Regions from separate parts of the Chryseobacterium sp. X308 genome, predicted to be linked through region 2. Evidence: riboswitches for the same ligand, from Rfam matches in the RefSeq annotation. Region 2 holds a riboswitch; the other holds the start of a gene.
The links. A riboswitch is a leader RNA that binds a small molecule or an ion and turns the genes downstream of it on or off. The one in region 2 is predicted to bind cobalamin.
Positions count from the first base shown of each region.

Region 1: linked by a shared signal. The riboswitch ahead of LIV57_RS14150 (TonB-dependent receptor plug domain-containing protein) and the one ahead of LIV57_RS13100 (acyl-CoA thioesterase) in region 2 are both predicted to bind cobalamin.

Region 1 is NZ_JAJFZH010000012.1:114,033-117,457, forward strand. It holds gene LIV57_RS14145 (T9SS type A sorting domain-containing protein) at 1-1,061, shown strand, start outside; cobalamin riboswitch at 1,199-1,377, shown strand; gene LIV57_RS14150 (TonB-dependent receptor plug domain-containing protein) at 1,409-3,235, shown strand; gene LIV57_RS14155 (YncE family protein) at 3,257-3,425, shown strand, end outside.
Region 2 is NZ_JAJFZH010000011.1:8,240-11,664, reverse strand. It holds gene LIV57_RS13110 (XAC2610-related protein) at 1-262, shown strand, start outside; gene LIV57_RS13105 (HD domain-containing protein) at 264-854, shown strand; gene LIV57_RS13100 (acyl-CoA thioesterase) at 912-1,295, opposite strand; cobalamin riboswitch at 1,411-1,592, opposite strand; gene LIV57_RS13095 (hypothetical protein) at 1,627-2,427, opposite strand; gene LIV57_RS13090 (ATP-binding cassette domain-containing protein) at 2,458-3,120, opposite strand.

The DNA of each region.
Region 1 (3,425 bases), on a different contig from region 2:
ACGGAACCAAAATATCGTCGTCCGTTACCAATGCCGCAACAGGATTCAATGAAATATCTACTTATGATGTCGCTATGGCCACATGGGTAAACAGAGGCGGGCTTGTACCTACAGGATGGGATGGCAGCGTAAGCTCTACCTGGGGAATGTCGACTGATGGAAATACTATTGTTGGTCTTGGTTTTCTCACCGCAGCGAATGCGCATGCTGTGAAATGGGACGAAGTAAACGGCGTGGTAGATCTGGGAAGTATAGTTCCCGGACGCAGCTCCAGAGCAAACGCAATCAATGCAGCAGGAACAGTGATCGTAGGCTGGCAGGATGAATCAACCGGAACAAGAAGCGGAGCAAAATGGCAGGATGGAGTGGAAAGTTTTATTACAGATAATAATGGGAATCATGTAGGAGAAGCAGGAGGAATTTCTGCTGACGGAAATACAATAATAGGTTCGGCAAATCCTAATCCTTATGTATGGAATGCTGTGAGCGGACTTACTTATATAACGCATCCTAATGCTTCTTTCAGCTTCAAAGGAGGTGCCACCGGGATTTCTGCTGATGGGAAAAAAGTGATCGGGTATTACAGAGCATTTGGGGCTCCTCCCATGTCAGGAGAAGGCTTTATCTGGACCTCTGCCGCCGGGAGAATTAACCTGAATGATTATGCGGCATCTTTAGGAATTGCCACTAATGGAGTAACAATGGGACTTCCTCTTGCGATTTCACAGGACGGAAAGAAAATTGCCGGGTCAGGGACAAATGCTTCAGGGCAGATGATTGCTTTTTACCTGGATACTTCTGAATTTTTATCGGTGAGTGATGCTGTGAAAGAGAAAAACAATACAAGTATCTATCCTAATCCAGTGGCTGACATCCTGTATTTTAAAGGAAAAGGAAAAATAGAGAAAGCAGAAATTTATAATATGGCTGGACAAAAGGTAAAATCATTGGATACTGTAGAAGGACAGATTGATGTTTCATCTCTGTCAAAAGGAGATTATATTTTACAATATTCCGTAAAAGGAGTACAACAGGAGCCTTATAAATTTATTAAAAAATAACATATATAAATAGTAAAGTAGTGGGATGAATGGCTGTTTTCAATATTGAAAGCGGCCGTTCTTTTTTGTGTATATAACAAAAGGATAGCATGTTTTGTATAGAAAAGTCTGATTTTTGGCGAATACATATAAAAAACTATCTTTGCAAAAATTTTGGTTTCCAGTATTTTGGAATGAAAAGGGAATCGGGTGTAACTCCCGGACTGTCCCCGCAACTGTAAATCGCAACACAAGTTTCTGCAAAACGCCACTGTGTAAAAACGGGAAGGAGCAGAATGCGAAAGTCAGGAGACCTGCCAGGATTATAATTAAAAAACATATTGCTTTCGGAGGAAAAGTAAAAAAGTATGGATATAAAAAGATCTTTAGTACTGCTTTTTTCATCTTATGGATGTTTTCTTTTTGGACAAGAGAAAGCCATTGACACTATTTATGTCTTCGATAACCAGATGAACAGGGTGAAACTTTTTCATCCCGTAAAAACAATTACAGCAGAAGATGCTGAAAAAAACTCCAGTAATCTTTCGGAGCTTCTGAGGTTTCAGTCGCAGGTTTTTATTAAAGAAAATGGCCGCGGAGCCGTGTCTTCACCTTCTTTCAGAGGAACTACCGCCCAGCAGACCGCATTCGTATGGAACGGAATTAATATCAATTCTAATTTTTTAGGGCAGGGAGATATCAACAATATTGCTTTGTTCGGCTATGATCAGATCGGTATCAAAGCCGGTGGAGGAAGCGTGGTGTACGGAAGTGGTGCTATCGGGGGAAGTATTCACCTGAATAATACCCTTGATTTTAATAAAGGTTTTCATGGTTCTTTATTTTCTGAAGTGGCTTCTTTTAATACTTATAATAACTTTATAAAAGGTTCTTACAGCAATGATAAGTTCAGTTTTAAAGCCTCCGGAAATTATTCTGTAAGTGAAAATGATTACAAGGTAAGCGATCTGAATTACATCAACAGAAACGGGAATTATTACAATACGACATTCAATATAGGAGCATCCTATAAAATTACAAACGATCATAAGGTTTCGTGGCAAAGCCAGTTTTTTGATTCTTCACAGCATTATCCTGTGTATGAGGAAACGGGAACAAAAACAAAATATACAACTCAAAGCGTAAGAAGTCTTCTTTCGTGGGACTGGAACAAAGCGAAGTTCAGCAATTCCCTTAAAGCAGCCTACACGGAAGAGAATTTTCAGTATTTCGGTTCGCTAAACCAGCCTAAATCCAGTGGAGGAACCGGGAAAAATTATATCTTTAAAAATGATTTTAATTATTTCCTGAACTCAAAATGGAATTTTAATATCATCGGAGAATTTCAGCTTAATAAAGGCGAAGGGTACGAGAGCGGAATATCCAATGTCAGCAGGAATATAGGTTCTGTTTCAGGATTATTGCGGTATTTTGCGACAAAAGACCTGCGTTTTGAAGGAGGGTTCAAAAAAGATTTTGTAGAAGATGTAAAGTCTCCCTTTATGTATTCATTCTCCGGAAAATGGAACGCCGCAAAATGGTATGATCTGAGTATTAACGTATCCAAAAACTTCAGATATCCTTCATTTAATGATATTTATTATGAACCGGGAGGAAATAAAGATCTGAGACCGGAAACCTCTACTCAGGTGGATATGACCAATGAGTTCAAAGCGGGAGATTTCAAACTTACTCTGTCTCCCTATTATATGAATATCACAGATCTTATTGTATGGCTTCCAACGGCTATGGGATACTGGCAGGCATACAATGTCAATAAATCCGAATCTTACGGGCTGGAATCTCAGTTGTCTTTCAGCAAGCAGTGGGGAAATCATAAATTCACAGCCAATGCAGCGTACTATTATGCAAAAGCTATCGATAAAGAAACGAAGATGCAGAGACCTTACGTTCCCATGCACAGGGGAAATGCCGGTATAGATTACGAATATGGTTTTTTCAGGTTTTATGCACAGGGACAGCTGAACGGTGTTACTTATACCACAAGTGATGAAAAGAGATCAGAAGCTATAGATCCTTATTTTCTTTTAAATATGGGAGTTTCTGCCACCTTAGCAAAAAAATATACCTTAGGGTTTAAAGTGAATAATCTAACCAATACCTACTATAAAACCGTTTCCTTCTATCCTTTACCAAAAAGAAACTATAGTGTGTATGCAGCAATAAATTTTTAATAAATTAAAATTGAATAAATTATGAAAATAACTAAACTTTTAACTGTCTTATTTGCAGTTGTACTATTGTTTAATATGTCTTCATGTACAAGTGACTCTGCCGAGTTTGAAATTTCTCCGATCACTTACCAGAACGGATATTTTATCTCTAATGAAGGGAATTTTAACAGCCAGGGTGCTAAAGTAACAT
Region 2 (3,425 bases):
GGGCTCAAACGGTTTTGATTTTTTTGAAACAGACGCCAAACGAAAGCGTCTTATTTCCTACGGTAAGTCCGGTTGTTGCAGGATTTTTACAACAGAATATGCCGTTATTCCGAACAAAGGGCTGGAGAGAGTGCTGGAAAAAGAGGAGGATATGACCAATGAGGATCAGGTAAAGGTCATAACGAAAGAAAAGATCAATAATAAATGGATTACCAGAACAAAGGTATATCCGTCAGATCAATATAACAGAAATAAAAAGTAAGATGAAAATTCAGAAAGAGATAGATTTTATTCTGGCAGTAGATGCGCTTAAAAATGTACAACGAAGAAATTATAATGCAGACGATTCCCGAAGAGAGAATACGGCTGAACATTCCTGGCAGATCATTATTCTTGCCCAGATCCTTTATCCATATGCTAAAAACCGAGCTGATATTGATTTGCTAAGAGTGATAAGAATGCTTTCCATTCATGATCTTGTGGAAATAGAAGCCGGAGACACTTTTATTTTTGATGAAAAAGCTATGGTCGGAAAGTTTGAAAGAGAGAAAGCTTCAGCCCAAAAGATCTTTGGAATTCTGGATGAGCCTTTACGTACAGAATTTTTTAACCTGTGGCTGGAGTTTGAGGAAGAGAAAACACCGGATGCTATTTTTGCCTGTGGAATCGATAGAATTATGCCGTTTATTTTAAATTCCCATACTACAGGAAAGAGCTGGACAGAAGCCGGAGTGACGGAAAGACAGATCCGGAATATGCTTGAAAATGCAATCAGCAGAGCATCAGACGAAATGGGAGAGGCTTTTGAACTTTTATTGAACAGAAGTCTGGAAACAGAAAAGGTATTGAAATAATGTCAATGAAAATATTTAAAGCTTCGGGCGGCCAAAGGCCGCCCGAAGCTTTATAATTTATAGTATCTGGATTGGTTTCTTGAATTCGTCGATGGCTACAAAAGTAAAATCACCTACAATAGCTTTTTCTCTTTCATAGGAGTACATCTGTTCAGTGTAAATTTCAACATTAACCTTCATACTGGTTTTTCCCACGTAGGAAACTTTCCCGATCAGTTCCACAATAGTTCCGGCAGGAATAGGTTTTTTGAAATCGATCTTATCACTGCTCACGGTTACCACTCTTTTTCTGGCAAAACGGGTTGCGGTGATAAAAGCTACTTCGTCCATCAGCTGCATGGCAGTACCTCCAAAAAGGGTATCGTAATGATTGGTTGTGTTTGGGAAAACCGCTTTAAAGATTCTGGTTTCGGATGCTTCAATTCTTTCTTCTGTAGTCATATATCATTATTAATTAAAGCGAAATGAAAGGATACTAAAACAACAGAATAATGACAGGAACTTATAGAATTCCTGAAACAATCCATCAGATCAATACAACTTCAAATCGCGAAAGTTACATGTTTAAGAAAAAGGCAGGTCTCCTGACTTGTAACATCATTTATCTCCTTCCCATGCCTCGCACAGTGGATCTTTGATAAAGACTTCAGTTACTTTACAGTTGCGCGACAGTCCGTGATTTTCACACGGTTCCCTTTTAATCTGCAGTGATGCAGAACCAATTTCTGTGATGAATAAGCGTAAAAACTTTTCGAATGCAAAAATAATGAATTTATTCCGGATTATGATAAATAATCTGACTGATTACTCTTCCCTTCTTAATTGTCCAGAGTGTTGTATATCTGTTTTCCCCTGAACCATTGATCATATAAAGGAAAATATTATCATTGTCGAGAGAAGTTACCCCGATGTTCTCAAAATCCATGGTAGGCTGGAACATGTTTTTGATGGCTTCCCTTACAAAAACAGAGCCTCTTCCGGGCTGCTGCACTCTGATGGATTTGATTTCGGTCATTCCTTCAGGAAGGTCATTACCAATTCCCCATGGTTTTACTTTATCAATCGTAAGAATTTTTCCATCTGCATCTTTTTCCTTTTTACGGTAACCTGCATTGGAAGGGTAAATATCAATCACTACTTTGCTTCTTTGGGCAGTAGGGATTTTAGGATCGGAATTGTCGGTAAAAATCAAAGATCTTCCGTTTTTAGATTTGGATGGAGTATAGGCGGGAAGCTGGTCCACATAGGCAATACGTCCTTTATTCACCATTCCTTCTTTATCCAGAGTTTCATAACGCACAAAAGGTTTGTCGTCATCCTGTTTTTCGGGATATTTGATCCAGATCCATTCCGTTTCTCCCGGAGCCGGCTTTACATAAACAAATACATCACCTTTGCGCATACGGATCTTATCTACAATTTTTCGGTAGTCGTCTTTATGTACGCGTACGTTGGCATATCCTTCCTCAGCTTTTACCACTCCAAAAGGAACTTTAGTCTGTCCTTTTACAAAGACAACAGATAAGATACTGAAAGCAGATAAATAGAATGCTTTGTTTATGAAAGTCATCATGAAATTTTTTTGATCCCTCAAATATATAAATTAAATGCTTTTCGGAAGATAATTATACCGTTGCAGTTCTTTTAAATCTTGTATTTGTTTCAGATAGCCTTCACGCAGAAGAAATATTTGGTGTGAAATATCAAGAACTTCCTGATAATTATGATCAGAAATAATGAATCCCTTATACGCAGACTGTTCAATGATTGCAGCTTTCAATGCTGCAGAAATTTTCGGAGAAAGGCTATGGAAAGGTTCGTCCAGTAAAACAAAATCAGCTTCAGAATAAATTGTCATTAAAGCTTCAATGACTCTCTGTTCACCTCGGGAAAGATTTTTAGGTTTTTCTGACAAAAAAGGACGGATCAGATCTGAAGTCAATAATAGATCTGTATTTTTCTTATTGCAAAAAAGAGGAATTAAGGTTTTAATGGTATTGTACTTCGGTAAGAAAATATCCTGTGGCAGGTAAGCAATTCTGTTTTTTCTATCGGAAATGCTTTTCAGAACTTTGTCATTGTATCTTATAAACTGGGTATCACTACTGACAGTTCCAAAAATAATTTTTAATAATGTTGATTTTCCGGCACCATTTCTGCCCAGAATTCCAATAATCTTTCCGGTTTCACATCCTAAATAAATATCCCGCAGGATATTATTATCTTTAAAAGACTTGGTTATGCTGTCAATATGAAGCTTACTCATAAAATTCCTGTTATTATTTTGATAATCACACAGACAGATACTGTGAATCCCCAAAGGAAACTTCTGGAAAACCCTAAATTGGCATAAAAGTAATATTCGTTTTTAAACCTGAGTTCATATATAAAATAATGAAGGACAGGAGATATTAAAAGAAAACTCAATCCAAAGTTCTCAATATTGAAAGAGGATAAACAAGAAGCTAATAAAGAAAATATCAAGGTGGGAATTATTATTTTTTTATAAAAAATCCAGAGAGTAGAAATACTTTTGAACATATATTAAAGCATAGAGTTTCTGTGTGTTTT